Lewinella sp. 4G2: one gene and its partner. Each later gene encodes a partner of the first gene's protein in a complex. Links are inferred from orthologs where the notes say so. Each region holds a gene or a part of one and is shown on either strand. Other genes may lie near its edges.

The links.
Region 2: the proteins of rodA (region 1) and A3850_RS11345 are in contact, whole or in part, in a crystal structure (PDB 6PL5), measured with the Thermus thermophilus proteins. The link is inferred for Lewinella sp. 4G2 from one-to-one orthologs. Residues at the interface, in WP_223903423.1 of Thermus thermophilus: Phe161, Val165, Phe168, Val169, Leu172, Pro198, Tyr199, Glu202, Tyr211, Arg212, Asp213, Gln220, Val221, Gln223, Ser224, Ile226, Ala227, Ile228, Gly229, Ser230, Gly266, Phe267, Val270, Leu274, Tyr277, Gly278, Leu281, Phe285, Leu289, Arg297; in WP_223903432.1 of Thermus thermophilus: Arg4, Ile5, His6, Leu8, Ala9, Phe12, Ala15, Leu16, Leu19, Gly20, Arg22, Ala23, Trp24, Leu26, Gln27, Val28, Tyr31, Tyr34, Leu36, Leu43, Thr45, Asp47, Lys156, Gln157, Gly158, Ser160, Val184, Leu201, Glu202.

Annotation. Positions count from the first base shown.
Region 1 is NZ_LVWJ02000014.1:768,618-783,941, reverse strand. The notes cover bases 4,346-7,276. They hold rodA (rod shape-determining protein RodA), read left to right. Parts: upstream 4,346-5,065; coding sequence 5,066-6,487; downstream 6,488-7,276. Other genes in these bases: A3850_RS04630 (anti-sigma factor), read left to right, coding at 7,238-7,276; A3850_RS04635 (RNA polymerase sigma factor), read left to right, coding at 6,650-7,228; A3850_RS04645 (SPOR domain-containing protein), read left to right, coding at 4,577-4,978; deoC (deoxyribose-phosphate aldolase), read left to right, coding at 4,346-4,564. In the rest of the region: A3850_RS04660 (phosphotransferase), read left to right, coding at 1-107; preprotein translocase subunit SecA, read left to right, coding at 310-3,648; more of deoC, read left to right, coding at 3,929-4,345; more of A3850_RS04630, read left to right, coding at 7,277-7,933; A3850_RS04625 (DUF4097 family beta strand repeat-containing protein), read left to right, coding at 7,923-9,083; A3850_RS04620 (DinB family protein), read right to left, coding at 9,189-9,761; A3850_RS04615 (Crp/Fnr family transcriptional regulator), read right to left, coding at 9,832-10,377; A3850_RS04610 (prolipoprotein diacylglyceryl transferase), read right to left, coding at 10,411-11,358; A3850_RS04605 (thioredoxin domain-containing protein), read right to left, coding at 11,427-12,632; membrane protein insertion efficiency factor YidD, read right to left, coding at 12,718-12,978; A3850_RS04595 (fasciclin domain-containing protein), read right to left, coding at 13,301-14,647; A3850_RS04590 (SulP family inorganic anion transporter), read right to left, coding at 14,880-15,324. UniProt on the Escherichia coli protein: Peptidoglycan polymerase that is essential for cell wall elongation. Also required for the maintenance of the rod cell shape. Functions probably in conjunction with the penicillin-binding protein 2 (mrdA).
Region 2 is NZ_LVWJ02000014.1:2,705,508-2,720,784, forward strand. The notes cover bases 4,684-7,567. They hold A3850_RS11345 (penicillin-binding protein 2), read right to left. Parts: upstream 7,129-7,567; coding sequence 5,239-7,128; downstream 4,684-5,238. Other genes in these bases: A3850_RS11335 (biopolymer transporter ExbD), read left to right, coding at 4,684-4,714; A3850_RS11340 (biopolymer transporter ExbD), read left to right, coding at 4,774-5,166; A3850_RS11350 (hypothetical protein), read right to left, coding at 7,250-7,567. In the rest of the region: A3850_RS11320 (MFS transporter), read right to left, coding at 1-417; A3850_RS11325 (M4 family metallopeptidase), read right to left, coding at 455-3,247; A3850_RS11330 (MotA/TolQ/ExbB proton channel family protein), read left to right, coding at 3,523-4,224; more of A3850_RS11335, read left to right, coding at 4,319-4,683; more of A3850_RS11350, read right to left, coding at 7,568-7,774; rod shape-determining protein MreC, read right to left, coding at 7,798-8,625; A3850_RS11360 (rod shape-determining protein), read right to left, coding at 8,711-9,748; A3850_RS11365 (glycosyl hydrolase), read right to left, coding at 10,052-12,940; A3850_RS11370 (hypothetical protein), read left to right, coding at 13,085-13,837; A3850_RS11375 (hypothetical protein), read left to right, coding at 13,841-14,239; A3850_RS11380 (epimerase), read left to right, coding at 14,339-15,241. UniProt on the Escherichia coli protein: Catalyzes cross-linking of the peptidoglycan cell wall. Responsible for the determination of the rod shape of the cell. Is probably required for lateral peptidoglycan synthesis and maintenance of the correct diameter during lateral and centripetal growth.

The DNA of each region.
Region 1 (15,324 bases):
ACGTGGAGGTCATTCGCCGCATCATCGGTATCGCCCAGTTACCACTCTCGCTCACGTTGGGCCAGCGGAAATCATTGCTCGAGCAGGCCCGGATTGGCCTCCAATAAACCTGCGTACCTGTCAGGCCGTTCTGTTTTTTCGTGACAATCAGTCACTTAGCCGGCCGTGGCGTGCTTTGTGCGCGCTGCCGGTGGTGCCGCGTATCTTTGCGGCAATTTTAGCACAATACTTTTTCTCGCATATCCAGCGCCATCACATCAATAAGGGCGCTGTCGCAGGTGCGGAGGAAAAGGGTAAATAACGTATCTCATGGCCGGTGGCTTCACTAAATTCATTAAAAATCTCTTTGGCTCGAAACAGGACCGGGACGTAGCTACCTACGAACCTATCGTCCAGCAGGTCAATGAAGTATACAATACGCTACAGGGGCTCTCCAACGACGAACTCCGGGGGCGGACAACCATGCTCCGCGGCCGCATCAATGAATACCTCGCCGAAATCGACGCCGAGATCGAACGGCTGACAACGCTCGCCGAAGAGGAAGCAGACTTCCACCGCAAGGATGCCATCTACAAAAAGGTAGACGAGCTGAAGAAGAACCGCGATGAGGAACTCGAGGTCGTACTTAAAGAAATCCTTCCCGAAGCCTTCGCTACCGTGAAGGAAGCCGCCCGCCGGCTCACCGAAGACGAGGAACTCCGCGTAACCGCTACCCAGGCGGACCGTGACCTCGCCGCCAACGAAAAGAAAGACCACATCCGCATTGAAGGCGATACGGCCATCTACAGCAATAAATGGACGGCCGCCGGTGGCGAAATTGTGTGGAAAATGGTTCACTACGACGTGCAGCTCATCGGTGGTATGGCCCTTCACGAAGGCAAGATCGCCGAGATGCAAACGGGTGAGGGTAAGACGCTCGTCGCCACCCTCCCGGCCTACCTGAATGGCCTCAGTGGCCAGGGCGTCCACGTCATTACCGTGAACGATTACCTCGCCCGACGGGATGCAGAGTGGATTGGCCCATTGATGGAGTTCCTCCAACTCAGCATCAACTGTATCGACTACCACCGCCCCAACAGCCCCGGCCGCCGTGCGGCTTACCAGTGCGACATAGTGTACGGTACTAACAACGAATTCGGCTTCGATTACCTGCGGGACAATATGGTCCGCAACATCGCCGACAAGACCCAGGGTAAGCACCACTACGCGATGATCGATGAGGTCGATTCCGTCCTGATCGACGATGCCCGGACGCCCCTCATCATTTCTGGCCCGGTGACGGGAAGTACGGATGACCGCGACTACGAAGAGCTCAAGCCCCACATTGAAAAACTGGTAGCCGAGCAACAGCGCCTGGCCAACAAATTCCTCACCCAGGCCAAGAAACTTGCTAAGGAAGGATACCTCGGCGTGGAAGACGGGGAAGCTGGTTTCCCCCTCCTCCGGGCGTACCGCGCGCTACCCAACAGCCGCCCCCTCACGAAATTCCTCTCCGAAGACGGTATCCGTACCCTCCTGCAAAAAACGGAGAACACCTTCATGGCCGAGAAGAACAAACGGATGCCCGAAGTGGACGCCGAACTGCTCTTCACCATTGATGCTAAGAACAAACAAGTTGACCTTACTCCGAAGGGCGTAGAATACCTCAGCCGCTACAACCAGGATCCGGAATTCTTCATCATGCCTAACCTCGCCACCGACATGGCCGAGGTGGATAACCGGACGGACATTTCCGACGAAGAAAAGTCGTTGGCCAAGAATAAGATTGCCCAAGACTTCGGCGTCAAATCAAAGCGCCTCCACGCCATCCGCCAGTTGCTGAAGGCCTACACGCTCTTTACGATCGATGATGATTACGTGGTCCAGGACGGGCAGGTGAAGATCGTCGACGTCCAGACCGGCCGGATGATGGAAGGCCGCCGTTACTCGGATGGTCTCCACCAGGCGCTGGAATCCAAGGAGAACGTCAAGATTGGTGAGATCACCCAAACCTACGCAACGGTGACGCTGCAGAACTTCTTCCGCATGTACCACAAGCTGGCCGGTATGACCGGTACGGCCGAGACGGAAGCAGGAGAATTCTGGGACATCTACAAGCTGGACGTTGTGGTGATCCCCACTAACCGCCCCATCCAACGGGATGACCGTAATGACCTCATCTACAAAACCGAACGGGAGAAATTCAACGCCGTCGTTAACGACGTGCAGGAGATCACCCAGGCTGGTCGCCCCGTCCTCGTAGGTACGACCTCCGTAGAGATCAGTGAGAAACTGAGCCGGTACCTCCGTTCACGGGGCATCGAACACAACGTACTGAACGCCAAGCAACACCAGCGCGAGGCGGATATTGTCGCTGAGGCGGGCCGGCCCGGTCAGGTTACCATCGCTACCAACATGGCGGGCCGGGGTACGGACATCAAACTGAGCGACGAGGTGAAGCAGGCCGGTGGCCTCGCCATCATTGGTACCGAGCGCCACGATAGCCGGCGGGTGGACCGCCAGTTGCGCGGTCGTTCCGGGCGCCAGGGAGACCCTGGTTCCAGCCAATTCTACGTATCGCTGGAGGACCGCCTGATGCGCTACTTCCAATCCGAACGGATCTCCAAGTGGATGGACCGCGCCGGCCACAAGGAAGGCGACGTCATCCAGGCGGGCATCGTGACGAAGTCCATCGAGAACGCTCAGAAAAAGGTCGAGGAAAACGCTTTCGGTACTCGTAAGCGCCTCCTGGAATACGATGACGTAATGAACATCCAGCGGGAGGCTATCTACCGCAAGCGGGACAACGCTCTGAGTGGTAAACGCCTGGCTTTGGATATCCATTCCATGTTCGAGGGCTTGCTCGACGACATCACCTTCCAGAATAAGCAGAATGGAGACTTTGACAGCTTCCGCTTCGACGTGCTGCGCATCCTCGGATTCGAGACCAAGATCGATGCGGCCTTCTTCAAGGAGACGAAGGAAGTGAATGATATTGCTGATCGCCTGCTGGAGGAATTCCAGGGTTTCTACCACAGCAAAATGTTGCTATTGGTGGATCGCGTGATGCCTCACATCCGTCAGATTCAGGAGGACCAGCCCGGGCGTTACAAGCGTATCGTGATTCCGTTTACGGATGGCTCTACTCACCCGCTAGCCATTACGGCTGATATCGAAAAGGCCATCGAAAGCAACGGCCGGAGCATCATCTCCGACATCGAGCAGACCGTAACCTTAGCCATCATCGATGATAACTGGAAGGAGCACCTGCGTTCCATGGATGAACTGAAGACCTCCACCAACCTGGCCTCCTTCGAGCAAAAGGACCCACTGGTGATCTACAAGATGGAAGCCTATAAGCTCTTCGAAGGCCTTATCCGCCGAATCAACGAAACCACTACGGCTTACCTCGCCAAGGGTGACCTCGTGCTACAGCGGGCTGAGGATGTTCAGGAGGCCAAGGCTCCAACACGTCAGCCCGCTCAGGAGCAGGTAACCACCAACAAGCGAGAAGCGGAAGCCGCCGCCGCCCAGAAAGCAGCGGATAATGCCGGCCAGGCCCAAAGGCAAAAGGTGGAGACTTTCCAACGTAAGGAGGCCAAGGTGAAGCGTAACGACCCCTGCCCCTGTGGTAGTGGTAAGAAGTTCAAGCAGTGCCACGGTAAATAATCCAGTAGAGCATCTCTGGATCCTAACTAAGAATGGGGGCGAGCAATTAATGCTTGCCCCTTTTCCATTGGCTCCTTTCTTTGTTAAAAGGTGAGCGCAATAGAAGTAAAGACACCGATTAAAGATCGTGGCTGACTATCTTGCGCCTCGGTTCACAGCCATGCATGGCTAGTGTCCGCCGCTTACTCGTCTCTCACGAACATCTTTTGCCACCGGTTTTATTAGGGTGGTACTGAGTCTTTCCCTAAACGTCACCCACGGGTGGCCCACAATTTTCGCCTTGAAAGAGCTGATTGATCATACTTTTCTAGCTGCCGAATGTACCGGGGCGGACGTGGACCGTATCTGCCAGGAGGCGTTGGACCACGGCTTCCGGGCTGTTTGTGTGCCACCCTACTTCGTAACCCGGGCCCAGAAACTGCTATCGGGTAGTGACGTGCTGTTAGCAACCGTCGTTGCCTTTCCGAATGGTTACCAGGAAACTGCGGTCAAGGTGCAGGAAATTCGCCGGGCCATGGATGAGGGGGCGGACGAATTAGACATCGTCATCAATATTGCTGCGGTAAAATCCGGAGATTGGAGTTACGTCCGCTCGGATATCGAATCCGTCTCTACTACGGCCCGCCTCAAGGGCAAGGTATCTAAACTGATTGTGGAGGCCAGCACGCTGACGGAGGAGGAGCTCAAGCAGGTGTGTGACATTTGCAATGACGTGAAGCCTAACTTCGTTAAAACCTCCACGGGCTCCCGGGGAGGGGCCACCGTCGAGCAAGTAAAATTCTTACGGGCGAACCTGGTGGAGGAGATCAAGATTAAAGCTAGCGGAGGCATCCGCGATAAAGCGTTTGCCGAAGAACTCGTTGCGGCTGGTGCGGACCGGATTGGTACCTCCGCCGGAATTGCCCTACTGGCCTAACTACTACTCATTATGATGCGTATCCTGTCCGTCCTTTTTACTTGGTCCTTACTCAGTACCTGCGTCAGCGCCCAGGCGAGTGTAAGCGTGAATGTAGACCCCCGCGTGGAAACGTTGATGGATCTGTTCGTGCGTTCAAACGAAGCGACCAACAAGGTATCCGGATGGCGAGTACAAATTTTGGCTACGACGGACCGCGCCCGCCTGGAAACGGTGGAGGCGGACTTCAAAGTGAACTACCCAAATATCCCGGTGGATTGGGTACACACTAAGCCCTACTACAAACTCCGGGCCGGCGCTTTCCTCACGAAACAGGAGGCCGAGCGACTGAAATTTACCCTCAACCGCCAGTTTGAAGGCGTCTACCTGGTGAAGGATGACGTGAAGAAGTCCGAGCTACTACGCATGTACTAGCCTCGGACAAGGTAGCGTTGGGATACCATTCGGACTATTCGGAGCAAAACCAAGTCTTACCCATTTAATGGGTGTTAAGCCCCCATCATGATTGGAGGTATCCGTGATCGACACATCGTCGATCCCATCACCGTCATCATTTATTTCTTCCTCGTCATCAGCGGGCTGATCATGCTGTACGCCGTGGGTAGACCGCCCGACGGTTACGAGACGGGAGACCTGACGGTGCTCCTGAATTCGCTGGCGGGAAAGCAATTCATCTGGTTGATCATCTCCCTGGGGGCCTGGTTTCTGGTAGACTTGTTCATCGATCGACAGACTTGGGTGGTTGGCGCCTACCCAATTTACATTGGGACGGTAGTACTACTGATCCTGGTACTATTGATTGGTAAGGAGATCAATAACGCCCGCTCCTGGTTCGCGCTGGCGGGGTTTACCTTCCAACCCAGTGAACTGGCCAAGTTTGGCACTTGCCTGGGGATGGCCGCCTTCCTAAGCCAGTGGACGGGAAAGATGGACCGGATCAAAAATATCGGTTACGGAATGCTGATTTGGATCATTCCTGCAGCGTTCATCGTCCTGCAGCCGGACCCAGGATCTGCCCTGGTCTTCGTCAGTTTTTTCTTGGTGATGTACCGGGAGGGGCTACCGGGATTACTACTTGGTTTTGGCCTGTTTACGGCGGCGATGTTCCTATTAGGTATTGTTTCTACCCCGGGCTTACTGACCGCAGCTTTGATTGGGCTTCTCCTTTTGGTGATGAGTTTTTCCACTCCCCAAAAGATGTGGTACTGGGTATTGGGAAGTGTTGTCCTGATCGCCGCAGCCGCTACGGCTTATTTTCAGTTTGGCCTGGGTTGGCCCGTCTTACTGACACTGGGCGTGGCCTTTTCCGCGATGGTCGCCTTTCTCTTCGTCCGGCAGCGAACGCAAGTTGCCCGCGTCAGCCTGGGGACTTTAGCTTGGGGAGGATTGATCGCGGTGGCCGCGAACTTCTTTTTCAACAACGTGCTGCTACCTCACCAGCAGGACCGGATCAACGCCTGGCTACGCCCGGAGGGGATGGACGAGCGGGGCGCGCTGTACAACATCATCCAATCCAAACTAGCGATCGCAGGCGGTGGCTTCTCCGGCCGGGGCCTCTTTGAGGGTATCATGACCAAGTACGATTACGTACCGGAGCAGGAGACGGATTTTATCTTTTCAGCCGTGGGAGAGGCGCAAGGCTTTATCGGTTCCGCATTTATCATCCTCGCCTTTTTGGGATTGTTGTGGCGCCTCAGCGTCATCGCCGAGCGGCAAACGCGGACCTTCGCCCGGGCTTTTGCCTATGGGGTAGCGGGCATTATCGCCATCCATATGCTGGTCAACATTGGGATGACGATGGGGCTAATGCCAGTGATTGGTATTCCCTTGCCCTTTATTTCTAAGGGGGGGAGCTCCCTGCTGAGCTTTACGCTAATGATCGCCGTGGTGCTGAAGTTTGACAGGATGCGGGGGGTGGTATAGCATAGCCCGGAACTGGAGAAAACGCTACTGGATCTCAGCAGACTAAAAAACTAAAATAAATTTGCCAGCAGCACTTTAAAAGTGCAACCCTGCCCACGGCGCCTCGTCTCTACCTTCAAACAAGCAAACCACCCCGTGGGCGTCAATCTAATCCTATCACCTATGTCAACAGCCGCCGACTATCGCGACACGCACCGCGAGTTGGTCCTGGGCTGCCAGCGGAAGGACCGCAAATCCCAACGCGAGCTCTACGGCCATTACGCCAAACCGATGTACAACCTCTGCCTGCGGATGCTCCGGCATTCCCACGACGCGGAGGACGTCATGCAGGTGGCTTTTGTGGACATCTTCCGCAAGATCGACACCTTCAATTTCGATGCCTCGATCAGTGCGTGGATCAAGCGCATCGTCGTCAACCGCTGTATCGACCACCTGAAGAAGCGCCGCTTACTGACGACGGATTACGACGCCAAGCAGCACGACATTCAAACCGACGAAAGCCCCGTCGGGAGTGACTCCGCTACACCCGGCTTTCAGGCAACGGGTATGACGGTAGACCGCGTAAAGCGGGGCATGATGAAACTAAGTGAAGGGTACCGGGTAGTACTGAGTCTTTACCTGTTTGAAGGCTACGACCACGAAGAGATCTCTCACATTCTCGGCATCAGCGTCGGGACGAGCAAATCACAATTCAGCCGCGCCAAGAAACGGCTCGCGGCCATTTTAAACGAAGAAAAATAATCCTCCACCATGGCTAACGATAAGCTAGAGGATTTCATCCTCAACCATAAAGAAGAGTTCGAAGCGGACACCCCACCGGATAGCCTCTGGGGCCGCATTGAAGCATCGATCACCCCCGAAGACGATGAACCCGACGATTTTGAACGGTTCGTCGCCAACAACCGGGAAGCCTTCGATAGCGAAACGCCTCCACCGGAAATGGAAGCTGCCATCATGGGCCAACTCGCCGAAGCGGACGCCACCCCGGCCTCCCCACTGCGGGTCACGCACCGCCGCCGGTACCTCCCCATCCTCGGGATGGCCGCCTCCGCCCTGGTACTCATCGTGGCTGCCTTCCTCATCGGGAGCAGCCGCGGTTACCAGAACGCCGAGCAGGACCGTGTAGCCCTCGAACTTGAACGTATCAACCCGGAGTACCTGGAAACAGAACAGTACTACCAACGGGAGATCGCCAGCCAGTTCACCCGCGTCAAGCAAGTGAACAACGACCCACAGTTGGTCGCCGACCTCAAAGAAATCGATGCAGCAACGGCCGAGATCCGCGCCTCCCTGCTGGAAGTCCCGGAAAGCCAACGGGCAGAATTGGTAGAAGAGATGATCCGCATCTACCGCACGAAACTTGATATCCTGCTTCGCGTCCAGCGGCAGATCCCCCCCGGCAGCCCCAAGGCTGCCTCCAAAAAAGCAAATGAAAATGAGTTATAGAATCACTTCCATCCTCTCACTACTACTGGCCTTCGCGCTGGTTGGTGAGGTCTCCGCCGCCCCGGCTGGTGGCTGGGAGAAGGACTACGAAAAAACCTTCTCCGAATCCTACGACGTCAACGGTCAGGGCTCCGTTCGGCTGGAAAACCGCTACGGCGAGATCAACGTCGAAACCTGGAACGAAAACAAGGTTCAAATCGACGTCCAGGTCCGCGTAACCGCTAGTTCCCAGGAAAAGGCCGACGCCATTTTTAACCGCATCACCATCAACTTCTCTGGCGGGGGTAACCGGGCGACGGCCACGACCGAGATCGGCCAACGCCAGAAAGATGGCAGCCTGTGGGATATGATCTTCGGCAATTCCATCTCCATCAACTGGGGCGACAACTCCAATGACTTCAAGGTCTACTACAACGTAAAGATGCCCGCATCAGCTTCGTTAGAAACGATTGCCAAATACTGCGATGTACGCCTGCCCAACTTGAGTGGTAACAACACGACGGAGGTTGGCTACGGAGACCTCGTCGCCGGTAAACTCTCCGGCAGCAACAACGTGAAGATCTCCTACGGGTCGATCCGAGCCGATGAGTTGGGCAAAACCAGCAGCCTCCGCTTGCGCTACAGTGAAGCGGATATCCACCAAGCAGACGTACTCACCTACGACGGGCGCTACAGCGAGCTGGAGCTCGGAACCCTCAACCGCATCAACGTTGACGCTGGCTACGAAGAGATCGAGATCAAGAAGGTGACGGAAGCGACGCTCCGCGGTAATTATAACGACGTGGAAATCATGGAGGTGGATGAATTAGACGTGGACGGCAGCTATTCCGACTACTCCATTGGCACCATTTTCCGCCGTCTCCGCGCCGATAGCAACTACGGAGACATCGACGTGGAAAAAATTGGCAGAGATTTCGAAAAGATTGACGTTACCACGCGTTATGCCGACGTTCGCCTCGTTATGCCAACGGGCCGCGGCTATGATGTAGACGTCAGCGCCCGCTACGGCGACGTTTCGGTGTCTGGCAACGGTCAGCTGAACCGCAACAAAGAGGGTTCTTCGGAATCCATCAAAGGAAAAATTTCCGGTACTGGCACCGGCCGTGTTTTTATCTCTACGGCCTACGGAGATATCTCTCTCCGCCAGTAACCACAAGAACTTGTTGATTACTAGTTTAGAGTGTTTACGAAGCCTCCCTGGAATGACTTCCGGGGAGGCTTCCTTTTTTGCTGTTAGCCAAACAGCGTTTCTTGATCAGCCCGCTACTTCTCCCTCCAGTTGGCAGGCCCGTTCTGCCTGCAGCACGTGGCGCCAATTGTGGTAGATGACCGTCCGGAGGGTATCACAAAGTCGTAGTTTGATGAAACGCGTCAGGCTGATGCCGGTCTTGGTCTTCGTTAAGTCTACCTTGGCGGCTAGTTGCAATAGTTCCAGGGTTTCATCTTGGTACTTTATGAATTGTGCCAGTGCGGCCTCGGTGGGTTCCATCCCAAAATTTTTGGGGTTGGCGCTTCGCGGCGTGCTCACCTTTCTCATGGCTGGACCAGGTTTCATCCCCGCAGCGAACTTGTTGCCCAACCAGGAAGAAGTATAAGTTGCCTGGGGCGGGTGAATCGAAGTAGCCATCCGCCGCCGCATTTCCGGTAGGTAGTAATCACTGTAATAATTCAAGTGAGCGAAGCACTCCACGGCATTCCAGGCATCGGGGCGCGGCCGCAGGTGCAAAGTAGCGTGGGGTAGGGCAGCTAAACGTTGGGCCGCCGCCCGGTTGCTGATGGTAAGGTCGGTCAGTCGTTGAAGTAACGCTTCGGTATTGCGGGGGGACATAGGACGGAAGACTTGATGATGGCTCAAAGATCCCGGAAAAACCCTCCCCCAATCTTACGCAGGATCAAGATTACGCCTGAGAACGGATGTGGGAAAGCGTTTCCGGCGTCATCCGCAGATAGTTAGCGATGTAACGGGCCGGGATTTCCTGAAACAGCTGGGGGCTCCGTTCGAGCACGCGCCGGTACCGCTCCGCTGGGTTCTTGATCAGTAGGTCGATTTCCCGATCAAGCTGTCCGACGAGCATCCAGGCGGAGACCTGCTGCCAAAGTTGAGCCGCTTTAGGGTTGCCAAGAATACGTTCCCGGTACATTCGGCCAGGCAGAGATAACAGCGTACACGCCCTGATCGCCCGCGCGCTAAGGATGGTCGGCCGGCCGGTCAGCAGGCAATCAATGGCGGAGTATACGTCTCCCGGATAGGCGAAGCGGATGATCTGTTCCTCTCCGCCGTTCGTCACCACGTAAACCTGGATGGTACCAGTTTCTACGAGGTAAATGGTATCGTTCCGGTCTCCCGGCTGGTGGAGGAAATCCCCGCGTTTCAGGGTGGTCCGGCCTTCCCACATTTCTTCTTCCCGGAGGTAGTCCTTTAGTTGCTGGAGGGGGGAAGGCATGGTAGGTAAGTATTTAGGATTGCCGGTGATTATTTACCCATTACCCTGCACCCGCGGCAGCGCCCGCTTATTAAAGAAGTAGATGCCGAGCCCACCGGCTATCATAAACCCGATGGCGATCAATTGCGCCTGGCTGAGGGCCACGCCCAGCACGTCGTACCGGTCGTTCACCCGGATGAACTCGATGAAGAAGCGCTCGATGCCGTTTAGAACGAGGTAGATGGAGATCAGCATGCCGGGGATGGCCGTATACCGTTTGCGTAAGCCCCACAGTAAAGCCCCAATCGCCATAGCCATCAGGAACTCGTAAATGGAAGTGGGGTAAACGGCCGCGGGCAATTCTTTGCAGTATTCCCAGGTGCAGCCCGGGATGGCCACGCCGCGTTCCAGTACGTTGTGCGGGAAGGTAGAGCTCCACATCCAGTCCGGTAAAAACCACCAGTTGGGCTGCGGGCCCGCTACGATGCCCCAGTCTCCGTCGCCACTCAGCTGGCAGCCGAGGCGGCCCACCCCGTAGGCGATAATTAGACCGGGCGCGACGGCATCGGCCAGCGGAAGGATTTTGATGTCGTGCTTGCGGGCGTACCACCAAACCGCCGCCGCGCCGCCAATGAGGCCACCGTAAATGGCCAGCCCGCTTCCACTCAGCAGTACGTAGATGGGGTCTTCAAAGAATCGGGGGAGGTACTCGATGATGGCAAAAACCTTAGCCCCCAGCAGACCACCAAAGGCGGCGGCCAAGGTGATCGGGCCCACCCGGTCGCTGGGGTAGACGGTATAGGTTTCGGCCTTACCTCCTCCTTGCTTCTGCCCCTTGAGTTGGCCGATACGCTGCCGCCGTTCGAGGTCTTTCGTCAGCAGCCAGGCCGCCGTCAGAAAGGCGAAGAGCAGAAAGAGGCCAAAGGTCTTGGCAATACTCAACACGCTATCCGGCGGAGTGCCGAAGAGAGCATTGGCGAGGTAAGAAAGGTCTGGGTACATGGAGTGTCTGCCTGTCGCCGATCCACCGATGGAGAATCAGGACGGATGATTGCGCTTAAAGCCGGTGCTTACCGAGCGGATTCTATACGGCCCAGCAGGGCGTTAATGGCGCGTTCGGTCTGCTTCTTCTTGCCGGCCTTCAAGTGGTCGAGGCTGTTCATCGCCAGCTGCGCATAGGTGTAAGCCTCTTCCTTCTTGTCATTCTTCAGCAGGAATTCGGCCAGGCGGTAGTACTTGCGGTAGGCGCCTTCGGCATCCAGCTCCGCGGAGGCTACCTGGGCCGCGACGGCCAGGTCCATCACCTTTTCGTCCTTGATGAAGGATGAGGTAGTCGCTACGGCGTAGATATTGGCCAGTTGAGCGGCGTCACCCGTGGCTCCTTTAGTCAGGTACTTCTTGGTGGCCTTGGTGAAGGCTTTCGCGTCCTGGCCCTGCGCGGCCAATTCGAAGTCTGCCTGTAAGGCCAGGGCCTTGGCGGCATCACCATCCACGCTGGCGTATTTATCGACGGCGGTTTTGATGAGCTTCGCGTCCTTGTACTCCAATCCCTTGTCCTTGGTGGCCATGACGGCTTTTTTGATCTGGGCGTCAAAGGCTTTCTGCCCGGAGCGGGCGACAACGGCGGCCTGGTTCTTTACGAGCAGATCGAAGATGCGGCTGTCGGCGTTCGTTGCGGCGACGAGGAGGATGTCCAGGTTTTCCGGTGTCGTCAGGTCTTTTTGTGCGCGGAGGTAATCGTTGGCCACTTTGGCGTGGTTCTGGCCCTGGCGAACCATGGCGCGGATGTAGCGCAGGGCGAGTTTTGGATTCTGGTCGCCACTTTCCCACTGCTCGGCGAGGTCCTCCACGTCGTCCATTTTGTTGAGCGCGTTGCCCCCTTCTTCGATCAACGACTGGGCCTGCTTGCCGCCTACAGATTTGTGAACGACCTCATTCTTGGCGTTGATGAAGAGCAGGGTAGGGTAGGCGCGGACGCTGTGGTTGCGGCGGAACTCCTTGCTCTCAGCCTTCTCCATGTCCATCTTCACGTTGATGAAGTTCTCGTTGAAAAAGCTACCGACGTCCTCCAGCGGGAACACGTTGGCGGCCATCCGTTTACAGGGGCCGCACCACTCCGCGTAGGCGTCCACGAAGATCAATTTATCCTCAGCTTTGGCTTTGGCCAGGGCTTCGCTCCACTCTCCGTGGAAGAATTCAATCCCCTGGGCCTGGGCGCTGGCGCAGGTGCAGAGTAAGGATACGAAGAGCAGGGAAAGTTGAAGAGCACGTTTCATGAAAAGGAATTACGAGTGGTTCTGAAGGGCATGCTGCCAAAAAATGAAATGTGGTTCGCCTCCCAAAGGTCGGCGAACGGGGCAACTAAGATACGTCCTCCCCACCGGCTGTATTGTCGCCACCGGGCTTTTTCGGGACGGGATCAAAGCCGTGGCCACCCCACGGGTGGCAGCTTCCAATCCGCTTGGCGGCCAGCCAGGACCCTTTGATTGGCCCCCATTCATTGATCGCCTCAATGGCGTAATGAGAGCAAGTAGGTTGGTACCGGCACTTGTTCTGCCCCAGCAGGGGAGAGAGGGCAACCTGGTAAAAACGAATGGGAAGGATGAGTAGCTTACGCAGCATGCCACTAAAACGGACGGTAAGGAAGCTTGGTTGACCCGGGATGAAATGGGCGAACGGTAATGTTTACACCGGGGCAAAAAAAAGACGCCCGTTCCTACTCGGGAAGGGGCGTCGTTAAGGTCAGAACTTTCACTGTGCCCTTATAACCCAGCCTTTTTTAACGGTGTTCGGTGCCGAAGAAAAAAAGGTAAGATTTTTTATTGGGTCCGTTACTGAGCAGGATTGCGGCACCCAGTAGGTGGCCACAAACCAAGTAAAAGGGGAGCCCAGCAGCTGCCGAACTCCCCTTCCACTACTTGTAGTGATGGACGTCAATTGACCACTAGAGATTAGTGGGTAATAGTACCGTAGGCACCAGGTGCACAACACCGTTGGTTCCCTGGATGTCCGTAGCACTGATGGCTACTTCCTGGCCGGAGCTTGTCGTGATCGTAGCGCCACTGAAATTCAAGTCCTCACCCTGCACGGTTGTAGCCATTGCTGGCAGCGCGTCGGAACGGACGTTCGCACCTCCCACCACGTGGTAAGTCAGAACGCTCGAAAGCTGCTGTACGCTAAGGGTAGCTACGGTTGAATCGATGGCTGCAAAAGCATCATTGGTAGGCGCAAATACGGTGAAGGGGCCGTCGGAGCTCAGCGTTTCCACCAGGCCGGCAGCAACTACTGCACCCGCTAAAGAATCCAAACCGGGCGCATTGACGACGAAGTCTACAATACTCTGTGGCATTAATACCTGATCAATAGCGTGGACTACCCCGTTGTTACCACTCACGTCGGCAACGACTACATTAGAATTACCATTGATGGTAATCCCATCGGTGGTATTATTTACGAGTAAGCTCAGTGCCGCGCCGTCAGGGCCCGTCGTATTGATGGAAGACGGGAAGGAAGCCCCCGCCGCAATGGCCGAAGAAGGAACGGTAGCACCCAGCACGTGGTACTTTAGAATATTCCCCAAGTCCTCATCGCTGAGGTCGTCCAGGTCGATGCCGGCATCAGCAAAGGCATCGTCCGTTGGTGCAAAGACGGTAAACGTACCGGCGCCACTAAGGACACCCGCCAGTCCGGCGCGCGTGACGGCAGCCACCAGCGTATTGAAACGGCCATCTCGTACGGCTCGGTCCACGATGCTGGGGGGCATCAGGACGTCGTCGATGATGTGGATGGTACCATTCACGGCCTGCACGTCCGCCGTTACGACGGTAGCGCTATTGTCAGCGGCTCCACCTACGGTGATGGAACCACCGGCATTATTAGCGAAGATGGGCAGTGCACTGCCACCGGCACCAGTAGTATTGAGGGAGTTAACGGTGAATTCTCCATCCGCAAACTCTGCGGCCTGCACGTCACCACTGATGACGTGATACAAAAGGATATTGCGGAGTGCGTCGACATCCACGCTGGAAGCGTCTACTCCGGCAGCGGTGAAGGCGGCATCATTAGGCGCAAAAACAGTAACGTTGGCGTTCGCAACGTCGAGGGTGGCGTCCAGGCCAGTGCGCTCCAAAGCGATAGCGAGGCTGGTAAAGTCGCCATTACTTTCAACGATATCGGCGATGGTGCCGATGACGGGATTGTTGGGCCGGTCTTCGTCATCATCACAAGAGGTGAAGCCCAGCACGAAGATGGCGAGCAGGAGGAGTTGGTAGCTGCGAGTGAGCTTTAGCATAAGATATAGGAAATGCGGCCCGCCGCGGAATTGGGTTTGGTGCGCGAAGCCAGGTTAAAGGGTATAGTTCGTGGTGTCTAAATGGGTGGGTTTGGTGACTACAAGCGTTATCAACTCAGACGGTTCATAAGCACTCGAATGATGGTCGTTGTTCTGACAATCTTTCTTGTAGGCGTCAATTCAGACCAACCGGCCTGTATTCGTACACGCTGCACTGCTAAAGCTGCTTTTACTACCGGTGCTGCACCGCCGGCCGGTCCCACCCCCGGTCCTCCGGCCGGTCGTTAATAAAGGTCAGTGCATCCTGAATCGAAAGAAAGATGTGGTCACTACCCATCTGTTCCATAATGCCGGACTTGTAAAACATATCCCGCACCGGACCAATGATGCCGCAGATGTAAAACTCGACGCCCCTTTGGCTGAGGAGCTTCAGTAATTGGTTGAGCGCAAAAATGCCACTCGTGTCCACGTCATTGATGGTGTGGCCGTCGATAATGACGGATTGCAACAACTCGCCCTTCACCTCCAGCAAGCGTTCAATCTCACCGGTGAAGTATTCCGCGTTTCCGAAGTATAGTTCGGCATCGAAACGAATGATGAGCACCGCGGGGTCCACCTCCGCCTCGGCGAACCGTAACCGGTTGCGGAAAGCATTCGTATTGGGCAGACGCCCCAGT
Region 2 (15,277 bases), 1.9 Mb from region 1 along the record:
CGCAATAATGGAACGGGCCGGATTAAAACTCACGTTGATGGCTAAGTCCAAGGTAAGCGCCACGGTGAGCGCAATACCGATCAGACTCTCCACGCCGAGGGCCGACTGGATCAGTCCGAGGTTAGGCAGGGCGAGGATCATCAGGGCGGCGAGGGTGCCACCAATCACGATGAAGGGCCGCCGCCGGCCTCCCCAGAACCAAACGTTGTCACTCAGCGCTCCAATCAGCACCTGACCCAGGATGCCTGCCACCGGACCGGCCAACCATACCAGGCCAATCTCCTCCAGGTTGAGGCCGTACTGGGTATTCAGGATCCAACTCAGTGCGGCAATCTGTACGCAAAGGGCAAAACCCATGGCCGTAGCGGGGAGAGATAAGAGACCGTAGTTGGCTTTGGTCGGCTGAAAACTGGGCATGTCACTTTATTTGAGCCAACAAGATGCAGTATTTGTCCTAATTCCCGATAACTACCTTCAAGCTTTCGGACCCCTGACGTAGGAAATAGACGCCCGCCGGTAAATCAGCCACTTGAAGGCTAGCGCTACCTCCCTTAATGATTGTTTTGCTAATCAGACGCCCGTCACTTCCCAGTAGATAAACAGGTAAGCCATCCGCGGCTTTGATCGTCAACCGGTCGGTCGCGGGGTTCGGGAAGGCGGCAATGCCCTCAACTTTCCCGGAGAGCACAGCCGAAACCAGTGGGGAGTAACTGATGGATCCATCGAAGTCACGCTGGGCGATCCGGTAAGTGTAGTTCGTTCCCGGTACCAGCGCTTCGTCGACGAAGCCGTACTCACCGGTGGTCTCAGTTGTCGGGGCTACGGTCCCAATGGCGGTGAACGGTTTACCATTATCCGTACGCTCGACCGTGAAGCCGACGTTGTCTGTTTCCTCCGTCGTTGTCCATTTTACCAGGATGTCGTCCTTCTTCGCCTCGGCCGAAACTTCACTCCAGATAACGGGTAAGGCAGCGGCGACGCAAGAGCTTACGGTGACTTCGTCCAAATACCAACCCAGGGTGCCGTTGCAACCGTCAAAAGTCATCGTCCACCGGAGGCGGAGGTCGTCGCCGGGGTTGGCGAAGTAGTCCAGGTCCACCACCGAAGTACCCCAGGTGCCGGTATTGCGCCCGCTATCCGAGCCGTGGAAGGCCTGGCGCCCAGCAAAAGGGTTGTCGTTACTTCCCGGCCCAATCAGTGCGCCGTCGTAACCATTATAGATGAAGGCTTGGATGGGGACCAATTGGAAGGAACTGTTGTTGCGGGAATACTGTAGCACGCCGCCGTCATAGTTCCGCTCCGTAGCATAGTAGTGGTTGAAGCGAAGTTCCATCAGCGCAGCGTCCGCCGGTAGCTCAATGATGGGGCTGGTGATTGCGGTGGAGCCGTTCTCGAGGTCGTCAACGCAGTCGCCAATGGCGGGGTCGGCGGCGTAAACTCCGGTACCGGCGCGACCGTCGGGGAGGTTGTCCAGGATCACCCAGGGTTGGTCCGTCCACGTGGCGGGATTACTTGGGTTTTGGTTCAGCGTCCAGGGGCCGAGCCCATTTTCCCAGTCTTCGTTGAGGTGGATGCGTTCCTGGTTTTCCGGATTGCTACCGCAACTGGCGGGAGGGTTCTGGGCGAGGGTAGGGGTGGAGGGGCAGGCGTTGGGCGTCAGCATCCCGGTAGCCGTGAGGGCGTTCTCCACTTCGGCCCGGTCAGCTGCGGTGAGGATCAGTCCGGAGGGCGCGGCGGGCAGATCAATCAACGTAAGGCTTGGCAGATCCGTACCGTAGAGGTCTTCGGTACTCTGCAGCAGCATATCCGCGAAGGCGCGAAAGTCGGTCACTCGGCCAAGGTAGTTTTCGTTGGCATGGAAGTAGATGTGCAGGGCCTTGGTCAGGCCGATTCCATTCACCGTCGTGCCATTCAAAGTGCCGCCATCCACCAATAGGGAGAAAGACCGGTTCACGACACCGCTGTTGATATGGACGCCACCATTGTCGATAAAGGGGTCACAGGAAAAGCTGCTGCTACTCCGGCTGCTCGGGTCGCCTTCACACTCGGGGTTGTACATGTCGCGGAGGGCACCGCCGAATACGGCCGCGTCTTCCCCCAGCCGCCAGCGTTGGCTGTTATTGTCGCAGCGGGTCCGCATCCGGTCATCGTTGAAGTCGTTGCCGCGGTCATTTAGGAGGTCAATGGCTTCACCGAAGATGTCGGCAAGTCCCTCGTCGATCGCCCCAGTTTCGTACTGATAGATGGGATTGCCCATGGCACCGGTGTAGTTATGCGTCCACTCGTGGGCTACGATGTCATCGGTCACTGTTCCGGGGCAGTGGCGGATCAGGTCGCCGCTCGCAGAAGCATTCGGGCAGGCGTCCTGGCGGTCGGTGAGGGTGCGCATCACGCCGTCCGCGTCGTCGTAACTATTGCGGCCGAAGGTGCGGTGGTAGAGGTGGTAGACTTCGCCGGTGGCGGTCAGCATTTCCTGGCCTTCAGCATTGAGGTTGCCGGGAAAGGCCTGGCCCTCTTCCCAGATTAAATTAGTCGGGTCGGTGGTCGTTGAGTACAATTGCCGGTCCAGGTCGCAGTGCAGTTGGTGGTCGAAAATGGGTTTGCCCGTGAGCACGTCAACGTACACCATCGTGCCACGGAAACCTCCGGGCTCGGTAAATTCGATGGCCTGCGTCCGGTGCCTTTTTTCTGTCTTTGACCAAGGGTTGGCGGAGATCCAAACCACGTCTTTGGGTTCAACCTGCCAATCAGCGATGGTGGGGTACTGCGTGGTTAAGTGTGCTCGTCCAGCATCAATTAATGCAGCTTCGGAGAATACGGGCGCTGCCGCGGGTGCAGAGAAAAGGGCAAGTGAGGAAAAGGCGTCCGCCGGTGCGAGGTACCCGCTGATTGTTCTGGGGAATCCCCGACCGTCCAGCCGCAGGCTCACCTCCCCGCCAATGACATCCGCATTGTTGAGGCGCTGTCCGAAACGGATGTACCGGGCCCCATCCACGGCGCGCGTTCCCGTTCCCGGTACAAACTTTGTACCTGCGGCAGCGCCCAAAATGGTGACGTGCGTACGCAGAAACTCAGCGGGGGGGACCGCAATGGCGGCTAATTCTAAAGTAAAGTAACGCTCCGTATTCACCTTGACGGTGTAGCCACGAGCCTGTAGCTCAGCCACACTTTCGGGCGTCAGGGCGGACGTTTGAGCCACGGCTGCGAAGCTCAGCAGCAGGCAGAGCGCGGAAAGGCCTAATTTCATGGAAAGACACATTTGGAAAAATCAACACATAAAGGTACTGTTATTAGGTTTATTTATAATGTGATGGGTTGAATGACAGTAGCTTAGGGAAGGTGGCGGACGCAGTGGCGGGCAATAGATCGTGTTGCATATACACTGGTCAGCACGGAGGGAGTGACTACGTTCGTTTTTCACCCGCCCTTACTTACCTTTGGCAGACTTAGAGAGTCGCTGCGCCCACCCGACATACGAAAGACGGCGCACCGACGTTTTGCTGATGCTAAATACACACCCCAATGTTTTCCAACCTTCGCTATCTCCTGCTGCAGGCAGAACCCACCCTGACCAGCACGGAAGAACCAATCGTCGAAAGCCAGAATCTGTTTTCCGTATTGCTGGACTCCGGCATCCTGACGATGATCATCGTTGGTATTCTGCTGTTGTTGTTCGTGATAGCCTGTTACATCTTTCTGGAACGCGTTGCGGTGATTAAATCCGCCGGTGCTGAAGACGAAGGATTCATGGAGCGCATCCGCCTGGAAATGTCGGCCGGAAACATGGCCAACGCCCGCGCCCTTTGCGCCACGACGGACAGCCCCGTTGCGCGGATGGTGGACAAAGGCCTGAGCCGCGTCGGCCGCCCACTACGGGATATCGATGCTTCCATTGAGAACGTTGGTAACCTGGAGATCTTCCGCCTTGAAAAAGGACTGAGCACGCTGGCCAGTATCGCCGGTGCCGCCCCCATGATTGGCTTCTTTGGTACCGTGACCGGTATGATTGCGGCATTCTACGAAATGAGTACGGCGGAGAACATTACGCCGGACGTCCTCGCCGGTGGCATCTATTCCGCCCTGCTGACGACGGCTGCGGGCCTCTTCATCGGTATCCTCGCTTTCGTTGGCTATAACTACCTCGTCGCCTCCGTGGAGCGAGTCGTTTACAAGATGGAGCGGAGTACTACGGAGTTTATGGATCTATTGCAGGAACCGGGGTAAGTAGTCTACAGTCTGTAGTCAATAGTCTATAGTGTCACCACGTAGCTATTGGGTTACGGACAGCGGACTACAGACTACAGACTATAGACTAAATATGCCCTTAAAACGCTCCAATAAGCCCAACGCGGAATTCAACATGTCCTCCCTCACGGACATCATTTTTCTGTTGTTGATCTTCTTCATGCTGACGTCCAACTTCGTGCAGATCAAGCCCTTTGAACTGCCGCGCTCGGATAGCCAGACGGTGGCCCCGACGAACATCGTCGTCCAGTTAGAGAAGGACGGCAAGGTGAGCGTCAACAGCCAGGAAGTGCGGGGAGCCGCCATCGCCGCCGCGGTAAACGACGCCATCGCCCAATCCGACGACGAAGAAAACACCACCGTGACCATCGTAGCCGAAACCGGCGTACCCTTCAAAAACATCACTCCCATCATGACCCTCGCCGCGCAGAACCGCGCCCGGGCGATCATCGCTACTCAACCTAAGTAGTAGGGTAGTCGAGTAGTGCTAGCACTATAGACTACAGACTAAAGACTACAGACTAAAAAATGGCTTTACGCAAACGCAGCAAGGTTACCGCCGAATTCAGCATGTCCTCCCTGACGGATATCATCTTCCTATTGCTGATCTTCTTCATGCTGACGTCCACCGTAGTAGCCCCCCACGCGCTGAATCTGAAGATGCCCGGCCGTTCGGACACCCCCACGAGCCCCAGCACCCGGAACATTGACGACGTGACCATCAACAACCAGGGCACCTTCCTGCTAAACGGTAACAGCATCAGCCCCGAAGCTTTGGAAACTTACCTGACGGGTAAAGCAGATCGCGACCAGTCCATCCTCATCAGCCCCACTCGCAACGCACCGGTGGAAGGCGTCGTCACCGTGATGGATATGGCAATGCGGCTGAATATTAATGGGGTATTGGCGGCGGAGGAGTGATTAGTATGTAGTCTATAGTCTGTAGTCTATAGTTGGGGCCACTGTAGACTCTAGACTACAGACTACAGACTATTATTCTATCTCCCGAATAGAAGTCTCCCCCCGGCTGGTCATATCCGTCTCAAACATCCTGGTTTCCAGGTACTGGCGGTTTTTGGCGATTTCGCCGTTGAGGTACTTCTCGATCATCAGGCTGGCGATGGGTGCGGCGATGGTGCCGCCGTAGCCCCCGTTTTCGATGTAGACCAGGATGGCGATTTGCGGATCGTTCCGTGGCGCAAAGGCGGTGAAAACGCTGTGGTCACCGAAGCGATTTTGTACGGTACCGGTCTTGCCACATACGTCCAGGCCGGGGACGTCAGCGCGGCGGGCGGTACCACTCAGGACGGTCTGGCGCATGCCTTCCACGACGGTTTCGAAGTGGCGTTCGTCAATGTCAATATTGTGGCGTTCCACCCGGAGTGGGCGGGTCACGGATTCGTTGCCTTCCTGTAACTGTTTGACGAGGTGAGGCGTGTACCAGAAACCCCGGTTGGCGATGGCCGCCGTGAAGTTGGCGATCTGGAGGCTGGTCATTTCGTATTCTCCCTGTCCGATGGCCAGTGATCTATACCAAATAGCGCGCCAGAAATCATCGCCTTTTCTTTCGGAGTTAGCCATCATCCAATCACTCGTAGGTAGGAAGCCATTGATCTCGCCGGGGAAATCTATTCCTAGCTTTTTACCCAGACCGAACTGCCCTAGGTAGTCATTGAACTCATCCATTTTTTCCTTGGGGGAAACCGACCCATCCCGATTAATGGTTTCCAGCCAGGCGGTGACGAAGTAATTATTACAACTCTGGGCAATCGCCTGTGGAACGTTGTTGATGAAGGGGTGGGCGTGGCAACCCAACAGTAACCGGCCACCGCTTCGGAAACCTCCGTTGCAGGACATACTGCGGTTGGCCTCCAGCGTCCCGGTCTGCATTCCGATGAGGGCGACGAGGGATTTGAAGGGTGACCCCGGCGCGTACTTCCCGTTGACGGCCCGGTTGAGAAGTGGCTTCAACGTATCCTGTTGCAGCATCGTGAAAGCCCGGCCACGTTGCCGACCGATCCTGAGTAAGTTGGGGTTGTAGGTAGGCGCGGAGATCATGGAGAGGATCTCCCCGGTAGCCGGCTCGATGGCGATGACCGCCCCTACCTTATTGACCATCAGACTCTCCCCGTATCGTTGCAATTTGAGGTCCAAGGTGGTGATGAGGTTGGAACCGACTACGGCATCCTCCTCTGCCTTAACGTTGCCGACATCACGGCCGAGGCGGTCCAGGTACTGCCAGCGCTTGCCCTTCTTACCGCGGAGGTGGCTTTCGTATTCGTACTCAATACCGGAAATCCCGTGGTAATCTCCCCGGTTATAGGCCCCGTCGCCGCGGTCAATGGCTTTTTGGTTGACCTCACCCATGTAACCCAGTAAGTGAGCCGCAACCCCCGGCGGGTAGTTGCGGGAACTCCGCAGGCTCGCCGAAATGCCAGGAAAGCGGAACAGATTTTCCTGCAGCGTAGCGTACTTAGTAGGCGAGACGTTGGGCAGGAAAATGAAAGGCTTGCTCTTGCTGTACTTCGGTGCCCACTGTTTGGGAATTGCGTTCTCAAAATAGTCTCGGCTGATGTTAAGCAGGCGGCAGAACTCCAGTGTATCGAACGCAGCGGCGTGCTTGGCGAACTTGTTGTACGTCATCTCGATCTGGTAGACCGGGGCATTATTAGTGAGTAAGTAGCCGTTCCGATCCGTGACCAATCCTCGTGCTGGATAGAGCTGCTCCTTGCTGAACCCCACCCGGTCCGCCCGCTGCTGCCAGTAGGAACTGGCCACCTGCAAATGGATGGCCTTCCCCACCAGGAACAGGGTGATCAACACGAAGATGATCCTGATCGTGATGGCGCGTGGATGTTGAGCCGCTGGGGCGCTCCCCTGCATAGATTATTGATTTGAGATGGTGAAGATCGGTTACTCGTGATTGGTAAACGCTAAAACAATACCGTCCATTTTGCTGGATGCGCGACACCACGTTGGTCCAGAAGTACTCTTGGACAAGAGCTTAAATCTTTGGCCGAATGAAGATGACGAGCACCAGTGAAACCAACCAGGATACCGGAAGGGAACAAGCCACCTTCAGCGTAATATCCTTCCAAAATACGGGAGAGAAAGCTTCCATGCTGAAGTACCAAACCAGGTAGGCGGTCAGCATAAGGGCCAGGTATTTCATCCACCAGCTGAAACCTAAATCCCGTCCTTCGGGGCTCGCCTTTACTTTAAAACCATCCTTCGGCTCGAGGGAGCGCAAGATGAATTGGCGCATGTAACCGGTGAAGCAGGCCGCCGCCATGTGCACCCCCAGTGATTCGTAGAAGAGGTCCGTACCAAAGCCCAGTAGGAAGGCAAAAAGCACCACGAGCGGCCGTGGCGTCCGGAGCGGGAGTAAAGCGATGAAGAGCGGACTGACGATGATGGACAGGTAGGCCGTCCCCCCAAACGAAATACTCACCTGCCTGAACAGGAAAACCTGCAGGAAGAGAAAAACGACAAACCGTATTCCATTACTGATGGGGTCGGAACCGCGCATATTAGGTTAGTCGTTAGCGTTGATTAGTTAGTCTCTCCCTCGTCGGCAAGGCCAGACAATTCATCTTTGAATAGGTCTTGCACGACGAATACGTCAGTCTCAATCAAGGGGTCATTGGATAGCGCTACGCGCAGGTTCTGGCTTCCCGTGCCCGGCTGTACCTCCGCCGACTCAACCGTCCCAATCACCTGGTTGGTTGGATAGACGTTGGAGTAACCCGTACTGAAGATCGTATCCCCGGGAGCGACTTTGATGTAATCCGCCAAATCGGTTACGGTGACGTAACGCGGATCCTGGCCATCCCAACGCAGGGTGCCAAAATCGCCGGAGCGCAAACCCGCACTGATGCGAATACTCTGGTGCAGGACGGAGAGCACCCGCGCGTGGTTCTCCGTAACCCGGTCTACGATACCCACCAACCCGGTGGCTCCCACTACGCCCTGGCCGGGCCGGACGCCAAGAGTACGTCCACGGTCGATGATCAGCGTATTGTTGGGCCGGTACGGCGAGCGGTTGACGACGTGGGCAGTCAGGTAGTTGTAACGCTGGATGAGTTGGCGGTCTTCCATCGAATCCACCACCACCTTGGCGTCATAACTGCTTTCGGGGAGGAGCTGTCGCAGCCGGGCCGTTTCCTGGCGTAAAGCTTCGTTCTCCGCCTCCAGGTCCAGGTAATCCCGCGCGCTCTCCGTCACGCTACGGACGGCCCCCGCCCGGATGCTCCAGGTTTCGGCGGCGATGGAAGCCTGGGGGCTGTTGAAGCTGATGATGCAGTACATACTTACCAGCTGCAGCGCCACGAAGGTGAAGAAGCTGCCGTTGCTGAAAAATATGCGGAGTAGTTGCTGCACGGGGTAGTCTGTAGTCTATAGTCTGTAGTCTTTAGTCTTGAGTAGATGCACTATAGACTAAAGACTACAGACTATAGACTGATAATTAACTTACGCTGGAGCTCGGTACCAAAATACTCTTGTACCGCCGCGTATCCGCCAAAGCCTTGCTGGTGCCACGGACAACCGCAGTCAGGGGGTCTTCGGCAACGTGGACGGGTAGTTGGGTTTTGGCACTGAGACGCTTGTCCAAACCACGGAGGAGGGCACCACCTCCGGTGAGGTATAGGCCGGTCTTGTATATGTCGCTGGCGAGTTCCGGAGGCGTCGTCTCCAGGGCACGGATGACGGCTTCTTCGATAGCCTGAATGGATTCATCGAGCGCCGCGGCAATCTCCTGGTAATTGACCGTGATCTGGCGGGGGATACCGTTGAGCAAGTCCCGGCCATTGACGGCGTAATCTTCCGGTGGGTTATCCAGTTGGCCGAGGGCGGAACCTACGTGGAATTTGATCTGCTCTGCCGTCCGCTCCCCAATCAGGATGTTGTGGCTTCGGCGCATGTAGTTGACGATGTTCTCGGTGAACTCATCCCCCGCCGTGCGGATGGACTGGTCGCAAACAATTCCCGACAGGGCGATGACGGCAATTTCCGTCGTGCCACCCCCAATGTCGATGATCATGTTGCCAATGGGTTCCTCTACGTCGAGGCCGATACCGAGGGCGGCGGCCATGGGTTCGTAGATGAGGTAGGTCTCTTTGGAGTCTACCCGGGCGGCGCTTTCAAATACGGCGCGCTTTTCTACTTCGGTGATGCCGGAAGGGATGCAGATCACCATTTTGAGGTGGGTGAGGAATGACTTGCGGGTCCCGATCATTTCGATCATCCCCTTGATCATGTGTTCGGCGGCGCGGAAGTCGGCAATCACCCCGTCCTTCAGTGGGCGGACAGTCTGAATGTTTTCGTGAGTCTTCTCGTGCATTTGCATGGCGCGGTAACCGACGGCGATGGTCTCCTCCGTTTTACGGTTGATGGCTACGATGGAAGGCTCGTCAATCACCACCTCTCCATTCTGAATGATCAGGGTATTGGCGGTCCCCAAATCAATGGCCAGGTTTTGCTGAAAAAGACTGAATAACCTCATGTATTCCGGTGGTTAGCGTAGCGCGATGCTGTTTCGGCCGTGGGTCGGTTTGAAGTAGGTTCTTGACCGCAGAGTCAAAGTGTTTACCCCGGCACTTAGTATTGAGTTGGTGTAAAGTAAGGGCAACAATTAGTCGCCCTACTTACAAAGTGCAAAAGTCGCAAAAATTGCCCGTAAGTGATTGATGTTTACGGGATTTATTAGTGCAAGCAGTAGTTAAAAAGAGAAAGCCCGTACATCCATCCGCTCACTCTAGTAAGCGGATGGAATGCACGAGCCTCAGGAATTGATTTCGGGACGGAACTACTTCACTTCGAAGGAATGCTCGACCACGTTGCTGCCGGCCGCCACCGTCAGGGTATAATTGCCTTTGCGGAGGTAGAAATTACCGTCCTTAGCAGCTTCCACTTTAGCGGCGGGGCGGCTGCTGTCTTCCTGTATATTGGTCAAGGCAACGCTGACCATTTCGGCAAAACGCCCATCGAAGGTCTGGTCGTAGGTGAACTGGTTGATGCCCGGCATCAATTTCAGATCCCGCTGGTAGAGGGTTGTTCCGTCGTCGCTCTTGATCCTTAACTCCGCACCCGCGGCAGCGCCCGGATTATAAACGGCGAACTTCATTTCTGGCTTACGGGTCTGAAGGTCAAAATCCAGGGTGCCGTAGCGGCTGGAGTAACGGACAACCTCGGGAGCATCAATGGCCATGGCACCGGATTCCCGCGCGGCGGCCTGCAGGAGTTTGACGTTGGCCTTGTAAAGTGACCGCCCGTGGGTGCCGACGATCAGGTCGCCGCTGGGCTCGTGAATGACAAGATCGTGGACCGCCACGGCCGGCAAGCCATTGTTTACGGTATTGAACTTCTTACCGCCATCGATACTCACGTAGAGGGCGTGGTCGGAACCGACGAAGAGTAGGTTGGGGGAGGAATAGTCTTCCAGGATCACGTTAGCGGGCTCCGTGGGTAGGAACTGACCGATTCGGTCCCAGCTGGCCCCTTGGTCGGTACTCCTGTAAACGTGGCTCGTGAAATCATCATTTCGGTAACCATTGAGGGTGAGGTAGACGGTGGAAGCATCGTGCTTGCCCGCGGCGATTCGGCTGACCCACAGATTCCGCGGCAGCCCGTTGTTGATGTTCGTCCAGGTCTCGCCACCATCATCGCTGCGGTGGATCAAGCCATCGTCGCTACCAACGTAAAGCAGCCCTTTGGTGATGGGACTTTCGGAGATGGAGGTAAGTGTCGCGTAGGCAACGTCGCCCGGCTTGCCACCCTGCGTCAGATCCTCACTCGTAATGGCCCAGTTGGCACCCCGGTCGCTGCTGCGGTGGAAGCGGTTGGACCCCATGTAGACTACGTCGGGATCGTGGGGGCTGAGCAGGATCGGGCTCTGCCAGTTCCAGCGGTAGGGGCGCTCACCGAGCTTGTGTTTCGGGGTGATGTAGGTGGAGGTGTCAGCGGCCATGTCCATCCGGTAGTAGTTGCCGTACTGGTAGCCGAGGTAGGCGGTATTGTTATCCCGGGGGTCAACCTCCACCTGCATTCCGTCACCGCCGAAGAGCATTTTGTAGGGATACTCACCGCGTTGCATCCAGCCGGGGCTGGCGGAGTAATTATTGGGCCCGCGCCAGGTACCGTTGTCCTGCAAACCACCGTAAACGCGGTAGCCATCGGGGTGGTCATCGACCGCAATGGAGTAAAATTGGCCGAGGGGCGGGTTATTGGCCTTGCGCCAATTTTTGCCGCCGTCGTAGCTGATGTTGATGCCGCCGTCGTTGCCGTTAATCAGGTGGTCGGGGCGCTCAGGATTGATCCACAATGCGTGGTGATCGGCGTGAACGTTGTCGCCGTTGATGCCGGCCCAGGTCGCACCACCGTCGGTTGATTTGATGATCGGTACGCCGAGCGCGTAGACCGTCATCGGGTCGTCCGGCAGGGTGCGAATGACGCCGAAATAGTACCCATAGCTGTTGTAAAGCCCGTCAATGAACTCAGCGTGGGTACGCTCCCACTTCTCGCCGTTGGTCTTGGATACGTACAGTTCAAAGCCTTTCACTGGCGTGTCGAAGAGCAGGGAGTTGGCGTCTTCGAGGTATTCCACGAGGTCGAGGGGGGAGATCGCTTCGTCGGTTGTATCCGCCAAAAGCGTCGCCGCGTCGAGATCGGCGGGGAAGCCGTTGCCCTTCAGGAAATCGTCAAGCTGGTAGGTCTGGAGGCGGCGGAAGTCGGCCTGCGGCATGCTCCGCAGTAGATCTTTGGTAAGGGTTTTATCGAGCGTATCCCGGGGTTCCGCGTCGCGGCGGAAGTAGTTGTCGATGCTTGCGTAAAGGTAGCGATCACCGTTCGTATCGTAGCTGATGCTCAAGCCAATACGCCCCGCGCCTTCACCGAGTGGAAAACCACCCGAGCGATTACTGATCTGCGACCAGTTTGTGCCGCCGTCGGTGCTGTGGTAAACGCCACTGCCCTTGCCGGACTCCTTGAAATTCCAGGCTTTGCGGCTGCGTTCCCAGCTGGCGGCGTACAATTCCTGGGGGTTGCGTGGGTCGCGGATGAGGTCCACTACACCGGTGCTGTCGTTAACGAATAGCGTCTTCGTCCAGGTGCCACCGCCGTTGGTGGTCTTAAACACACCGCGTTCTGGGTTATCGCTGTAGAGGTGGCCCATGGCGGCGACCCAGACGGTGCTGACGTCGCGCTGGTCCACGATCACCCGGCCGATGTGGTGGGATTCGGGGAGGCCTACGTGCGTCCAACTATTCCCGCCGTCGGTGCTTCGGTACACGCCATTGCCGGCGTAGGAGGAGCGGCTGGAGTTCACTTCGCCGGTGCCCACGTAGATCGTTTTGGTGATCCAGTGCACGTCGATGGCGCCGATCGTCATTACGGGCAGGTCGTCAAAAAGAGGCTCAAAAGTGATGCCGTCATCCTTCGTCTCCCAGAGGCCACCGCTGGCGTAGGCAACGTAGAAATGCCGGGGGTCGGCGGGGTCCACGGCGACGTCCGTCACCCGCCCGCTCATGATACTCGGGCCGATGTTTTCAAATTTCAGTCCCGCCGCCGGGCTGTTCTGCTGCAGGAAAAGGCGTTGTTGGTAACCCTGGTCCCGCACCGCCGCCACCGTAGGGCTCTGGGCGCTGACGCAGGTGCAGTGCAATAGGACGAGGAGCAGTGAAAAAAAGAAAGTACGCATTGGCGGTTGATTAGCTCGGAAGTGAAGGGGCGCAAGGTACGAAGCCAAAAAAGACCGGACGGTGAATACGGCGTATTGACCGAAGGGGTGGGGTGGAAGTGTCCGGTATAGCCTACCTTGGCCTCCGCATTTAAACCCCATAACATGTTCAAATATCTATTCAGCCTGGCGCTCTGCCTGGGCTGCTGCTGGTCGCTGACCGCGCAGAATGCCGTCACCTTCAACGTCCTGCCGGGCAATGCCTTCATCCGGGTGGACGGGCAGGTGCTCGACCTCTCGGAAACGAAACTGTACGAGTTCTCTCCCGGCGTCTATTCCGCCAAGATTTGGGCGCCGCAGTTCGAGATCATCACCAAAGAATTCACCGTGGAGGCGGGCAAGCCACTGGTCGTCAACGCTGCCCTGAAAACGGTTTCGGCGGAGTACGAATCCTTCCGCGAGGCTTCCTTCGAGCGGGACCTCGAACGCTTCAAACGCACCTTTGTGGACGTGACCGCCCTGGCCATGGCCGGCGCCGGAACTTACGCTGCCCTCACGGGTGGGGGAGCGGACGTGGACGGTGCGGAGTCCTTCGTCACCAATTCCCGGCTGGCCTACCGCGCCGCCGTGACGCCCAGTGAGATCGTAGATACGCGAGATGATTTTGACGCTGCCTTGGCGGACTTTGAAGACGAACAGGACAGCTATAATCGTAACGTCGTCATCGGCTCGGTCGTCGCCGCTGCCGGCGTGGGCCTCGTTGTCTACCGATTTCTGATTCGCAAAAGGGATCCACAACCCCGGCTGAAGTACGCGCCGGCAAATCCTTTCCTGGAGCAACGGCAAACCTTGCGTGATGCCGTACGTCTCCGCCCCGGAACTACCCAAACACCTTTTGGCCTCACCCTCAACTTTTAAGTGATGAAAACCCTACAACTACTCCTCCTTCCCTTGCTGCTACTCACCATCACGGCTTGCGAAGACGAAGTCCTGGCTGGCCTGGATGAAACGGAGAACAATATCCTGGAGGAGGGTGGCCCCGACCTCTTTTCTCTCGTCAGCGTCAGCGCACCCAGCCCAAGGGGATTTGATACCCGGGCCGTGCGGGTGACCATTGACGCGGACCGATCCAGCCTCTCCGACCTGCAATTGGACCGCATCATCGGCGTGAAGGTTAACCTCGGCCCGGAGATCGAATTTGACCGTCTGAGTTTTGTCGTGGAGTACGCCGTTGGCGTCCAACAGATTTGCTTCAATGCGGCTTTCTTACTGGACAATGGCCTCACCAGCCGGGGGAACGAGATCTGTTTCATGCCGTAAGTGTGGCCTAGCTCCGCAACCTGCTGAGGATGGAAACTTTTCCGTGCAACCTTCGTGCTCGGCTTGCATTAGGGAGAGCAAACACCAAGCCTCGACAATATGAAGATCTTCCTATTCGGTGGCACCGGATTCATCGGCAGCAGTTTCGCGGACCATTTGGCGGAGCGGGGTCACCTACCCGTCCAGATTGCGCGGAACCGACCCACGCAGTCCCGCCACCAATTTCTGGAGTGGGACGGGCGGACGTTAGGCCCCTGGGCGGAAGAATTAGTCACCGCCGATGCCATCGTTAACCTGGCGGGGAGGTCCGTGGACTGCATCAAAACGCCGGACAATATCGACGTCATCCTACGCAGCCGGGTAGACTCCTGCCGCGTGATTGGGGAGGCACTGGCACGGCTGGAAACCAAGCCACCGGTGTGGGTGCAAATGTCGACGGGGCACATTTACGGAGACTCGGAACTACTCCTCACGGAGGATGACCATTTCGGCCACGGCCTCGCGCCCTTCGTAGGGCGAGCCTGGGAGAAATCACTTTTGGACCACCTCCCAAATGGTATGCGCGAGGTCCGCCTACGTACCAGTTTCGTCGTCGGAAAGGGTGGGGGAGCCCTCGCCAGTTTATCCCAAATCGTGAAGCTGGGCCTGGGCGGTACCGTCGGGAACGGTCGGCAGGGAATGAGCTGGATCCACGAGGACGATATGAACGAGTTGATGCTGCGCAGCATCACCGACGAAACGATGGAGGGGGCGTACATCGCTACGGCACCCAATCCAGTTACCAATAAGGAATTTATGGGACTGCTGCGCCGGGCACTAAAGGTTCCCATCGGTTTGCCGGCACCGGCGTTTGCGGTCCGGATTGGCGCCAAATTGCTCTTCCGGACGGATCCGGATTTGGCTCTTTACGGTCGCTACCTCCGTAGCCGGCGTTTAGCGGAGGAGGGTTTTGAGTTTAAGTTTCCCCAATTGCGGGAGGCGTTAGCGGACCTTTGCGATTAGTCCTATTTACTTGCCCACTTACGTTGCACCTGCGGC